Regions from separate parts of the Hydrogenophaga luteola genome, predicted to be linked through region 1. Evidence: predicted binding sites of a transcription regulator. Region 1 holds the regulator's gene; each other region holds the start of a gene.
The links. Region 1 encodes sigma-54, which starts transcription at its own class of promoters, with help from an activator protein. Its sites were predicted from a motif close to TGGCANGNAANCTGCTTT; they were not measured.
Positions count from the first base shown of each region.

Region 2: ACFOPI_RS16905 (PQQ-dependent methanol/ethanol family dehydrogenase) is a predicted target of sigma-54. The motif match lies at 1,660-1,677, and genes of this name have one in related genera.
Region 3: ACFOPI_RS06740 (transglutaminase family protein) is a predicted target of sigma-54. The motif match lies at 1,984-2,001, and genes of this name have one in related genera.
Region 4: nirB (nitrite reductase large subunit NirB) is a predicted target of sigma-54. The motif match lies at 1,683-1,700, and genes of this name have one in related genera.

Region 1 is NZ_JBHRXX010000004.1:162,084-165,288, forward strand. Features, by position in the region: gene lptB (LPS export ABC transporter ATP-binding protein) at 1-625, shown strand, start outside; gene ACFOPI_RS09935 (RNA polymerase factor sigma-54) at 638-2,257, shown strand; gene ACFOPI_RS09940 (THUMP domain-containing class I SAM-dependent RNA methyltransferase) at 2,254-3,205, shown strand, end outside.
Region 2 is NZ_JBHRXX010000007.1:458,112-461,316, reverse strand. Features, by position in the region: gene ACFOPI_RS16905 (PQQ-dependent methanol/ethanol family dehydrogenase) at 1-1,520, opposite strand, end outside; gene ACFOPI_RS16900 (quinoprotein relay system zinc metallohydrolase 1) at 1,818-2,816, opposite strand; gene ACFOPI_RS16895 (quinoprotein dehydrogenase-associated SoxYZ-like carrier) at 2,813-3,205, opposite strand, start outside.
Region 3 is NZ_JBHRXX010000002.1:614,554-617,758, forward strand. Features, by position in the region: gene ACFOPI_RS06740 (transglutaminase family protein) at 1-1,905, opposite strand, end outside; gene ACFOPI_RS06745 (DNA internalization-related competence protein ComEC/Rec2) at 2,031-3,205, shown strand, end outside.
Region 4 is NZ_JBHRXX010000007.1:268,508-271,712, forward strand. Features, by position in the region: gene nirB (nitrite reductase large subunit NirB) at 1-1,444, opposite strand, end outside; gene ACFOPI_RS16005 (type IV pili methyl-accepting chemotaxis transducer N-terminal domain-containing protein) at 1,804-3,099, shown strand; gene ACFOPI_RS16010 (protein kinase domain-containing protein) at 3,153-3,205, shown strand, end outside.

The DNA.
Region 1 (3,205 bases):
TGCCGGCAAAACCACCTCGTTCTACATGATCGTCGGCCTGCTGCGGGCCGATGGTGGCGAAATCCTGCTGGACGACCACCGCATCGAATCCCTGCCCATCCACCGGCGCGCCCGGCTGGGCCTGGGCTACCTGCCGCAGGAAGCATCAATCTTCCGAAAGCTGACGGTGGCGCAGAACGTGCGCGCGGTGCTGGAGCTGCAGCAGGACGCCAACGGCCAGCCGCTGTCCGCGCGCGAGATCGACGCCCGCCTGGACGAGCTGCTCAAGGAGCTGCGCGTCGACCACCTGCGCGATTCGCCCGCGCCCGCCCTCTCGGGCGGTGAGCGCCGGCGCGTGGAGATCGCCCGCGCGCTGGCCACCCGCCCGCGGTTCATCCTGCTGGACGAGCCTTTCGCCGGCATCGACCCGATCGCGGTGCTGGAAATCCAGCACATCATCAGCTTCCTCAAGTCGCGCGGCATCGGTGTGCTGATCACCGACCACAACGTGCGCGAAACCCTGGGCATCTGTGACCACGCCTACATCATCAGTGACGGTCATGTGCTGGCCAGCGGGACCACCGCCGAAATCATTGAAAACGCCGAGGTGCGCCGCGTCTACCTCGGCGAGAACTTCCGCATGTGACGGGATGAGCGGATGAAGCAAGGTCTGTCGCTGCGGGTGTCGCAGCACCTCGCGCTGACGCCACAACTGCAGCAGTCGATCCGGCTGCTGCAGCTGTCCACGCTGGAGATGGCCCAGGAGGTCGAGCAGATGCTCGACGAGAACCCGTTCCTGGAACGTGGCGAGGAGCTGGCCGATCGCGAGGATTTCGGCGTTCAGACGGCGGACGCGCCGGTGGTGGCCGGCGAGCAACTGGAAGAAGCGGCGCAGCCGGTGGTTGAGCCGCGCAGCGCCGAGCCGGACACCCGCACCGCCCCGGCCGACAGCGCGGACAGCACCGGCGACGACGTCGAGAGCCGGCTGGACGGTGCGACCCCGGTCGAAGAGAGCTGGGAAGGCGACGGCACGGTCGAGATGGCGCCCGACGACAGCGAGTGGGGGGGCGAAGCGCCTGCGCGCAACAGCGGCTCCGGCAGCGAAGACGACGACACCGCCACCGCCGCCGACCTGGCCCGTGTGCCGGTCAGCCTGCAGGACCAGCTGCACGACCAGGCGCGCTGCCTGCGCCTCTCGGACGAGGACAGCGCGGCGCTGTACTTCCTGATCGAGTCGCTCAACGACGATGGCTATCTGGAGGACAGCCTGCACGAGCTGGCCCGCGCCTGCTGGCGGCTGACCGCCGGCCGGCCCGCCGATGAGGAACCGCGCTTCGACGAGGTCGAGGCGATCGAGCGGCGCCTGGGCATCGCCCTGCAGTGGCTGCAGCAGATGGAGCCCACGGGCGTGGGCGCGCGCGACCTGGGGGAGTGCCTGCGGCTGCAGATCATGGACCTGCGCAACACGCCGGCGGCCCGTGCGGCGCTGGCGATCTGCGAGCAGCCGCTGGAGCTGATGGCCAAGCGCGACATCAAGCGCCTGTGTGCGGCCACCGGGCACGACGACGAGACCGTGCGTGCGGCGCTGACGCTGATCGCGCGGCTCGAGCCCAAGCCGGGGCGCCGCTTCGTCGACGTCGAGCGCAACGTGGTGGTGCCCGACGTGATCGTCACCCGCGCCGGTCGCGGCTTCAAGGTCTCGCTCAACGCCGAGGTGATGCCGCGCCTGCGCGTGCACGACGTTTACGCCAACGCCCTGCGGGGGCGGCGCGAGGCCGGCGGCGAAGCCGGCCACGCGGCCATGCAGCAACGGCTGCAGGAAGCGCGCTGGTTCATCAAGAACATCCAGCAGCGCTTTGACACCATCCTGCGTGTGTCCTCGGCCATCGTCGAGCGCCAGCGCAACTTCTTCATGCACGGCGAGCTCGCCATGCGCCCGCTGGTGCTGCGCGAGATCGCTGACGAGCTGGGTTTGCACGAGTCCACGATCAGCCGCGTGACCACGGCCAAGTACATGGCCACGCCGTTCGGCACCTACGAACTGAAGTACTTCTTCGGCTCCAGCCTGGGCACCGAGACCGGCGGCAATGCGTCGAGCACCGCGGTGCGTGCGCTGCTCAAGCAGTTCATTGCCTCCGAAGAGCCGTCCAAACCGCTGTCGGACAACCAGCTCTCGGACCTGCTCAAGGAGCAGGGCATCGAGTGCGCGCGCCGCACGGTCGCGAAATACCGCGAGGCGCTGCGCATCGCGCCCGCGAACCTGAGAAAAGCGCTTTGAACTCCCTTTCCCTGTTCCTTCCTTGCGCCGCAGGGGTGGAAGACTACCTCGCGGCCGAGGTCACCCGCATCACCGGCGAGACCGCTGTGCAGAAGTCGCGCGCTGGCGTGGCGCTGCAGTCCTCGTGGCGCGACGCGCTCAAACTCAACCTGCACAGCCGGCTCGCCCAGCGTGTGCTGGTGCAGCTCTGGCACGGCGGCTACCGCAGCGAGAACGACCTCTATGCCGCGGCCAGCGAGGTCGCGTGGGAGATCTGGTTCACCCCGCAGCAGACCATCAAGGTCGAGGTCACGGCCCAGCACAGCCCGCTCAAGAGCCTGAACTTCGCGGCGCTCAAGATCAAGGACGCGGTCTGCGACCGCTTCCGCGACAAACGCGGCGAACGCCCCAGCGTCAACACCACCTGGCCCGATGTGCGACTCTACGCCCACCTGACCACCGACACGGTGAGCCTCTACATCGACACCTCGGGCGAGCCTCTGTTCAAGCGCGGCTGGCGCGAGGACAAGGGTGATGCGCCGCTGAAGGAAACGCTGGCCGCGGCCATGATCGCCGCCACCGGCTGGAATGGCGCCGAAGCCGAGTCGCTGGACGACATCGTGCCGCTGTACGACCCCTGCTGCGGCAGCGGCACGGTGGCCATCGAGGCGGCGCAGATCGCGCTGCGCGTGGCGCCCGGCCTGCAGCGGCGTTTCGCCTTCGAGAAGCTGCTGCCGTTCCAGCCGCACGTCTGGCACGCGCTCAAGGACGAGGCCGCCAAGCAGCGCCGCGATTGGCCCGCCGGACGCAAGCCCATCGTGTTCGGCAGCGACGTGGCCTTCCGCATGGTCGACTTCGCGCAACGCAACGCCGAGCGCGCGGGCGTGGCCTTTGCGATGGAACTGCGCGGCGGCGACGCGCTGCAGCGCATGCCGCCCACCGACAAGCCGGGTGTGATGCTGCTGAACC
Region 2 (3,205 bases), on a different contig from region 1:
GTCTGGAACTGCCACACCACCTTGCCGGTCTTGGCATCGGCGGCCTTCAGGTAGCCCTCGGGCGTGCCCCAGAACACCAGGTCACCCGCGGTCAGCACGCCACCCCAGAGCGGGGCCTCGTTCTTGACTTCCCAGGCCACCTTGCCGGTCTTCGGATCGATGGCGCGCAGCGAACCGATGTGGTCGTCGAACAGCGGCTTGATGGTGAAGCCGGCGCCCAGGTAGGCCGCGCCCTTCTTGTAGGTGATGGGTTCGTTCCAGATCTCCATGCCCCATTCGTTGGTGGGCACGTAGAACAGGCCGGTCTTGGGGCTGTAGGCCATGGGCATCTGGTTCTTGCCACCCAGGAAGCCCGGAGCAGAGAAGACCGCCTTGCCCTTGGTGCCGTCTCCACCGGCGGCGGTCGGGTCACCCGGGCGGTTGGCGGGGTCGTAGTTCGGACGGCCTGTCTTGAGGTCGATGCCGGTGGCCCAGGTCACCTTCTTCACGAAGGGGAACGCGTTGAGCAGCTTGCCGGTCTCGGCGTCGTTCACATAGAAGAAGCCGTTGCGGTCGGCCTTGGCACCGACGCGCTTGCCGTCCATGTCGAAGGTCACGAACTCGTTCACGCCGTCGTAGTCCCAGCCGTCGTTGGGGGTGGACTGGTAGTGCCACTTGATCTGGCCGGTCTTCACGTCGATGGCGACGGTGGAGGCGGAGTAGAGGTTGTCGCCCTTGCGCACATGGCTGTTCCACGGGCCGGGGTTGCCGGTGCCGAAGTAGGCCAGGCCGGTCTTGGGATCGTAGGTGCCGCCCAGCCAGGTGGCCGCGCCGCCGGTCTTCCAGGTCTCACCCGGCCAGGTGGCGTTGGTGGTGCCGGTGATGCCGTTTTCCTTGCCGTCCTTGTAACCCATGTGGCCTTCGACCACCGGGCGCGTCCAGACCATCTTGCCGGTCTTGGGATCGCGCGCTTCCACGCGGCCGACCACACCGAACTCACCGCCGGACACGCCGGTCATCAGCAGGCCTTCGGCGATCAGCGGGGCCGCGGTGTAGCTGTAGCCCGCAGAGTAGTCGTCGATCTTCTCGCGCCAGACCACCTTGCCGGTGTCCTGGTCCAGGGCCACGAGCTGGGCGTCCAGCGTGCCGAAGATGACCAGGTTGTCGTAGAGCGCGGCGCCGCGGTTGATCACGTCGCAGCAGGGCATGATGCCCTCGGGCAGGCGGTGCTCGTACTTCCAGAGTTTCTTGCCGGTCTTGCTGTCCACCGCGTAGATGCGCGAGTAGGAGGCGGTGACGAACATCTTGCCCTTGTGCACCAGCGGCTGGCTCTGCTGGCCGCGCTGCTTCTCGCCGCCGAAAGACATGGACCACACCGGGACCAGCTTGTTGATGTTTTTGGCGTTGATGCCCGTCAGGGTGGAGTGGCGCTGGCCTTGCGTGCCCAGGCCCCAGCTCAGGACGTTGTCGGGTGTCGCGGCGTCGTTGGCGATCATGGCGTCGGTCACGCCCTGGGCGCTGACGTGGGCCGTGGCGGCCATGACCAAAAGGCTCAGTAGGGTGCGTTTCACTGTGGGTCTCCTGCTCGTTCGGGGGTTGATGGCTTTTCTGTGGTGGGTGCCGCCGGACCGCTCGTGGCTCCGACCCTCCGGTGCCTGGCGTACACATCACAGGCTGGAAAGGGCAACATCTGTGCCAGCGGGCTGCCCCCAAAAGGACTAGGGTTTACACCGACGTTTGAGCGCGCTGGAGGGCCCGGGAGAGGTCCTCGAAGGCCTCAACTGCGCCAACCGCGCCACAGTGGCCGGGACACCTCTGTGACACTGTTCAAAAATGTGTCACCGCTGCGGCGCAGCGAGCACGCGCTGCTCGTAGCGCGGGTACCACTGGGTCAGCGAGCGCTGCAGTTCCGCAGGCTGCGCGGCCCACTTCGCGAAGCGCTCGGGCACCGGCGTGCGCAGCACCTCGCCCAGGTCCAGGCCACGCTCGGCCGAGGTCTGCATCAGGTTCGTGAGCCACTGCAGCCAGTCGCGTGTCTGGCGCAGTCCGGCCAGCCCCTCGTGCACCGGGCCGTGGCTGGGCACCACGGTTTTCGCCTGGCCGCTGGCAATCAACCGCTCCAGCATGTCCAGACTGGCCAGCCAGGCGGCGAAGTCTGCGTGCGGCGTGGTCGGCACGCGCTCGGTGAACACCAGGCCCCCGGCGAAGAGCACACCGGTGGTCACGTCCAGCACCACCAGATCGTCGGCGGTGTGGCCGTGCAGGCGCATCAGCGCCAGCTTGTGCGTTCCGAGTGACAGTGTCTGCGGCAGGTTCTTGGGGTCGATGGCCTCGCGCGACGGCGTGGACTCGGTGCCGCGCATCCAGTCGCCGCAGAGCCGGTAGAGGTTGTCGGCGTAGGCGCCGCCCTCGGCGCGCGCGCCGGCGATGGTGCCCGTCAGCGCCTCGGTCGGCCGGTCGGCCCAGGCCTGGTGGCCGAAGAAATAGTCGGGGTGCAGGTTCAGCTGCAGCACCTTGCGCACCGGCGCTTTCGTGACCCGTTCGATGGCGCGCCGCTGCTGCTCGCCGTACAGCCGCGAGGGGCCGGTGTTGATCACCACCACACCGTCGCCGGTGTCAATGAAGGCAGTGTTGATGATGTTGCAGCCGTTGGCACGCGAGAAGTCGGCCACCTCGCCCTCGATCACCCAAGTGCCGGGCGCGATGGGGCGTGGCTTCAGGTCGTAGTCCAGCCGCGCCAGGTCGGGCTTGGAGGCGAACGGAGGCACGGCTACCGGCTGCGCCAATGCCGCGGTTGCCGCCAGCGTCCACAGCGTGACCACGCCCAGGCGCCTCATGCCCTCACCTCGGCGTCGATGCGGTTGCCGTTGTTGTCGCGGCCGAGCAGGCGGAACGCCGGTGGCGACTGCGGCGGCAGCTCGAAGGTGATGAGCGGGTTCTCCGACACCGGCTCGTGCAGCGCGATGCGCCACCAGGGCTGGCCACCCGGGTCCTGCAGCTCCATCTGCTCAATGTAGAAGGCCGGGATGCCGGCCACCAGGCCGGTGTCCATCGGGTGCATCACGCGCAGCCGCAGGCGGCGGCTGCCCTCGATCACGTTGTTGAAGAAGCGCGCCTGCACCTGGCCCAGTGTCTTGCTCCAGGAGCCGTCGGCGCGCGTGATGCCCGGCACCGTGCAGCCGCCGCCCGCCGCCTGCACCCAGGTACTGCCCACGTGCCACTGGCC
Region 3 (3,205 bases), on a different contig from region 1:
CGCAGGCGACGAGGCCGGGTGCGGCTGGCCGCGGCGCAGGCCGAGCGCTTCGGTCTCGCCACCGGGGCCTTGTTCGTCGAACCAGTCGGTGCCTTGCAGCGAGACCGTGCCGCCTTCGGCGAAGCCGCCGCCCACGGTGTGCGGGTGCACCTGGTGTCGCAGCGCCGAGCCGGTGGGCAGCGGGTCGCGCGCGCTGTGCGGGTCTTGCTCGATGTGGTAGGGGTAGTCGCCCATCGACACCCAGGGCAGAGAATCCAGCGGCAGCCGGTAGCCCATGGGCGAATCGCCGGGGATCAGGTACATCCGCTCATCGCGGAAGAACCAGGGGCCGGTGGACCAGACAGTGCCGCTGACGCGGTGGTAGGCGCTCTTGCCGTTGTTCGAGAGCGGGCCGTGACCCGAGGCCTGCAGCGGCAGCACGTAGCCCACAGTGGCGTCCAGGCCCTGGCCGAACACGCGGCGCAGCCGCTGGCGCTCCAGCTCGTCGTCGAGCTTGGAATCGAAGGGGTCGACGTTGACCGGCAGGCGCCGCTCGCGCCACAGGTAGTACCAGGTGTCCTCGTAGCCGGGGGTGATGTACTGGGTTGACAGGCCCAGGCGGCGCGCCAGCGCCTGGGTGAAGCGCTGGGCGTCGTCGGCGGTGTAGTGGGCCTCGTCGCGCTCGTCGGCCAGCAGGGCCGGGTTGCCCCAGCAGGGTTCGCCGTCGGCACGCCAGAACACCGACAGCGCCCAGCGGGGCAGCTGCTCGCCCGGGTACCACTTGCCCTGGCCCATGTGCACGAAGCCGCCGTCGCCGTAGCGCTCGCGCAGGCGGCCCAGCAGTTCGGTGGCGTAGCCGCGCTTGGTGGGCCCCAGCGCATCGGTGTTCCATTCGGCGGCGTCGCGGTCGCTCACGGCCACGTAGGTGGGCTCACCGCCCTGGGTCAGCCGCACATCGCCCTTGACCAGATCGGCATCGACCTGCTCGCCGAGCTTGAGCACCTCGGCCCACTGGTCTTCGGTGTAGGGCTTGGTCACGCGTGGTGATTCGTAGACGCGGGTGACCGCCATGTGGTGGCTGAACTCGACCTCGCACTTGTCCACGCCGCCTTCCACCGGCGCGGCGCTGGAGGGTTGCGGCGTGCAGGCCAGCGGGATGTGGCCTTCGCCTGCCAGCAGGCCCGAGGTGGGGTCCAGGCCGATCCAGCCGGCGCCTGGCAGGAACACCTCGCACCAGGCGTGCAGGTCGGTGAAATCCTTTTCGGGGCCGCTGGGTCCGTCGATGGCTTTCACGTCGGGCGTGAGCTGGATCAGGTAGCCCGACACGAAACGCGCGGCCAGCCCGAGGTGGCGCAGCAGCTGCACCAGCAGCCAGCCCGAATCGCGGCAGGAGCCGCTCTTGAGCGTGAGCGTCTCTTCGGGCGTCTGCACGCCCGGTTCCATGCGGATGGTGTAGCCGATGTCTTTCCAGAGCTTCTGGTTGATGCCGACCAGGAAGTCGATGGTGCGCTGCTCGCTGCGGTCGACCTGCTCCAGGTAGCTTTTGACCAGCGGCGTCATCGGCGCCGTGGCCAGGTAGGGCGCCAGTTCCTGTTTCTGGGCCTCGTCGTAGGTGAACGGGAACTTCTCGGCGCGCGGTTCGAGGAAGAAGTCGAACGGGTTGTAGACCGCCATCTCGACCACCAGGTCGATGGTGACTTTGAACTCGGTGGTGGGTTCGGGGAACACCAGGCGGGCCTGGTAGTTGGCGAACGGGTCCTGCTGCCAGTTGATGAAGTGGCCCGCCGGTTCGATCTTCTGCGAGTACGACAGCACCTTGGTGCGGCTGTGTGGCGCCGGGCGCAGACGGACCACCTGCGGGCCGAGCTTGACCAGGCGGTCGTATTGATAATGGGTGATGTGGCTCAGGGCGACATGGATGGCCATGCTGGGGTCACTTTCAACAGGGAGTCACAAACAATGAAAACGCTGCCAGGGCGGGCTGCCGCGCGCGTTCGACGGAATCTAGCAAGTCCCGCGCCACGGCGCACGGCCGTCCGGCGGACCGCCTGATGCACCCGCTGTGGGCGGTGCTGCCAGGTGTGGTACTGGGGGTTGCGCTGCAACTTCAGCAGGCCCGGCTGTGGCCGGTGGCGGCGGACATGGGGTTGCTGGCTGCGGCGGTGGTGCTGGCCAGCGTTGCTGCACGGGTCGGGGCCGGGCGACGCGCCGGGCTTGCGCTGGGTGCGGCCCTGCTGGCGGGTGCGCTCGCGGCGGCCGGGGCGACCGGCCTGCGCGCCGCGCGCTACCAGGCGCAGGCGCTGGCCGCCCCTCTGGAGGGCGTGAACCTGGTGGTCACCGGGCAGGTGGCCACCTTGCCCCAGCGTGGCACCGACAGCGACCGTTTCGAGTTTGTCGTGGAATCGGCGACGCGGGATGGGCAGGCGGTGGACCTCCCGCCGCGGCTGCTGATCAGTGACTTCCGGGGGCAAGGGACGGGGCGCACCTGGCGCGCCGGTGACGCATGGCGGCTGACCGTGCGGCTCAAGCGTCCGCACGGTGCCTCGAACCCCCACGGCTTCGACCGCGAGCGCTGGCTGTGGGAGCGGGGTATCGGCGCCACCGGCTACCTGCGCGACGGCCCGCGCGACCCGGCGCCGGTGTTCCTCGGCGCCAGCGGCAGCCACCCGGTGGAGGCCGCGCGCCAGTGGGTGGCGGACCGCATCGCGGCGCGCGTGCAGGACCCGCGCAGCGCTGGCGTGCTGGCGGCGCTGGTGGTGGGCGACCAGGCGGCGATCGAACGCAGCGACTGGACCCTGTTCCGCGACACGGGTGTGGCTCATCTGATGAGCATCTCAGGTCTTCATGTCACCGTGTTTGCATGGGTGGCCACGGCGTGCATCGGCTGGGGCTGGCGCCGCTGGGCCCAGGTGTGGCCGGGTGTGCTGTTGGCGGTGCCGGCGCCGCGGGCGGCGGCCTGGGGCGGTGTGCTGGCCGCGGCGGCCTACGCCCTGTTTTCGGGCTGGGGCGTGCCGGCGCAGCGCACGGTGCTGATGCTGGCGCTGGTGGTGGGGCTGCGGCAGGGTGTGCGCCAGTGGCCCTGGCCCCTGATCTGGCTGCTGGCGATGGTGGCGGTGCTGGCGCTGGACCCTTGGGCGCTGGTGCAGCCGGGGTTCTGGCTCAGCTTCGTGGCGGTGGGCATTCTGTTCGCCTCGGGATCGCGGCAGAAAGTGGGGCCGGTTCGCCG
Region 4 (3,205 bases), on a different contig from region 1:
CGCCGCCGGCGGTGAACATCAGGATCTGTTCCACCAGGCCGGTGCAGGAACCGCAAGACGCGCTGGCCTTGGTGTGCTTCTTCACCTCGTCCAGGGTGAACAGGCCCTTTTCCTTGATGGCCTTGCAGATGGTGCCCTTGGTCACGCCGTTGCAGCCACAGACCTCGTCGCTGTCGGCCATGGCAGCGGCCTTGTTGTGGCCCTGGTGACCGGTGTCGCCGATGTTCGATTCGCCGAACATCAGCTTGTCTCGGATGTCATGCACCTTGCGGCCTTCGCGCAGCAGCTTGAAGTACCAGCTGCCGTCCACCGTGTCGCCGTACAGGCAGGCGCCCACCAGCTTGTCGTCCTTGATCACCAGTTTCTTGTAGACACCGCCGAAGGGGTCGCTCATCACGATCTCTTCGGTGCCTTCGCCGCCCATGAACTCACCGGCGCTGAACAGGTCGATGCCCGTGACCTTGAGCTTGGTCGAGGTGAGCGAGCCGGTGTAGCGGCCGATGCCGAACTCGGCCAGGTGCGTGGCCAGCACCTTGCCCTGCTCGAACAGCGGCGCCACCAGGCCGTAGGCGATGCCACGGTGCGCCGCGCATTCGCCCACTGCGTAGATGCGCGGGTCGGTGATGGTCTGCATGGTGTCGCTGACCACGATGCCGCGGTTGACGTGCAGGCGCATGCTTTCGGCCAGCGCGGTGTTGGGCCGGATGCCCACGGCCATCACCACCAGGTCGGCCGGGACCTCGCTGCCGTCCTTGAATCGGATGGCTTTCACACGGCCATCGTCACCGCCCACCAGCTCCTGCGTCTGCGCGCCGATCAGGAACTGCATGCCGCGCTCTTCCAGCGACTTCTGCAGCAGCTTGCCCGCCACGTCGTCGAGCTGGCGCTCCATCAGCCAGGGCGCGACGTGCACCACGCTGACCTGCATGCCGCGCTTCATCAGGCCGTTGGCCGCTTCCAGGCCCAGCAGGCCGCCGCCGATGACGACCGCGTGCTTGTAGGTGGCGGCGGCGTCGATCATGGCCTGCGTGTCGGCGATGTCGCGGTAGGCAAGTACACCCTTCAGGTCTTTGCCGGGAATTGGCAGGATGAAGGGGTTGGAGCCGGTGGCCATGATCAGGCGGTCGTACTCGGCGGAGACTTTTTCGCCGTTGGGGCCGGCCGCGTGCACGACGCGCCTGACGCGGTCCACCTCGGTCACCTTGAAGCCTGCGTGCAGCGTAATGCCGTTGTCCGAGTACCAGGACCAGTCGTTGAGGATGATCTCGTCGATGGTCTGTTCGCCCGCCAGCACGGGCGAGAGCAGGATGCGGTTGTAGTTCGGGTGTGGCTCGGCGCCGAAGACAGTGATCTCGTAGAACTCCGGTGCGATCTTCAGCAGCTCTTCGAGCGTGCGCACACCGGCCATGCCGTTGCCCACCATCACGAGTTTCATCTTTTTCATTGCGGCGACTCCTGTCTGAAGATCACGGGGTTGTTGCTGGTTCCGGCGGACGCACGCGGGCGGTCGCACAGCGGCGGGTGGGCCGGAACATGGTTATTGGGAACATCGAGCACCCGGCAGAGTTGCCGGGGTGGAACGGGCACATAGGCCGGTTCCGGTTCAGTCACTGCGCACGTCGTTGTGTGCAGGCCCCGACGCTGCGGTCGGGGTGGGACGCGTCGTCACGTCTGGCCTGTTCAATGCAAGAGGTGTGCCATATGATCGGCGCCCCATTCGCGGGCCTTTGCCACACCCCTCGGGCCGCCCCGTCCGCCGCTGCAATGGGCAGGGCGTCCGCAGACCACAAGTGCTTGATTCATATGACTTCTGTGCTGCTGTTCCGTCCCGGCTCCCGGGCCCTTCTGCCGCTGCAAGACGACCTGGCGGCAGCGGGATGCCAGGTTCTGGCCACCGTCGAGGACTGCAGCAAACTGGTGCAGGCCGCCGTGCAGCACGCACCAGATCTGGTGGTCGGCGAGGTCGCGCGCCCTGATGACGCCCTGTTCAAAGCCACGCAGACGCTGGCGGAGGTGCTGCCCCGGCCGGTGCTGCTGTTCACGTCCGATTCCGACGCCGCCCACATCGAGCGCGCCACGGGCACCGGTGTGCACGCGTGGGTGGTGAACGGCTATGGTGCGGCGCGCCTGCGGCCGCTGGTGCAGCTGGCGCAGGCGCGTTTCGAGCGCGAACAGGCCTTGCTGGAGCAGCTGCGCGACGTGTTGCAGCGCTTCGAGGAACGCAAGCTGGTCGAACGGGCCAAGGGCATTCTCATGCGCGCCCGCGCGCTGACCGACGACGACGCCTTCCAGATCCTGCGCACCGCCTCCATGCACACCAACCAGCGCCTGGGCCAGGTGTCGGAACAGATCATCCAGTCGGCCCATTTCGCCGAAGCCGTCAACCGCGCGGGCCAGCTGCGCATGTTCTCGCAGCGCCTGGTAAAGCTGCACCTGCTGCGGCTGGCCGACGTGCAGTCGCGCCAGCAGCAGGCCCTGCTGGACGAGTCGATCCATCGGGTGGACGCCAACCTGGCCTGGCTGGGCAAGGGCCTGTCGCAACCCAGCTTCGGCGACCTGCTGGGCCTGCTGGACGCCACCTGGCAGGCGCTCAAGGCCGCACTGAAAGGCAGGCCTGCTTCGGCGCAGGTGCCCCGGGTGGACGAACTGGCCGACCGCCTGCTTCAGGACGCCGAGCGTCTCACCGCCAGCATGCAGCACGCTGGCGCCGTGGCCTCGCTGCAGGTGCTCAACGTGGCCGGCCGCCAGCGCATGCTTTCCCAGCGCTTTGCCAAGATGGCGCTGATGGACCTGCTTGGTCTGGAAGAAGGGGCCGCCGGCCGCAGCGCAGCGATGACCGACGTGCAGCAGGATTTCGAGCGCGCGCTGGCCTACCTGAACGGCCTGCCGCTGTCCACGCCCGACATCCGCTCCGCGCTGGACGAGGCGGCGCTGGGCTGGCAGCAGATGCTCGCCGCCACGCCGCAGAACCGCCGCCCCGCCGGCCGAGACCGGCTGGCGCGCATGGAGACGGTGGCCCATGCCAGCGAGGGCCTGCTGGCGCAGTTTGAAAGTCTTTCGACCCACTACGAGCGCAGCATGCAGATGCTGATGGGATGACCGGATTTGTGCGATGCACCAATTTCGGGCGCTGTTCTTGCTAGAGGTGGTGCATGGCTTTTGACATCGACATCGGCTACGCCAGCCAGGCGGGGCGCAAGGACAT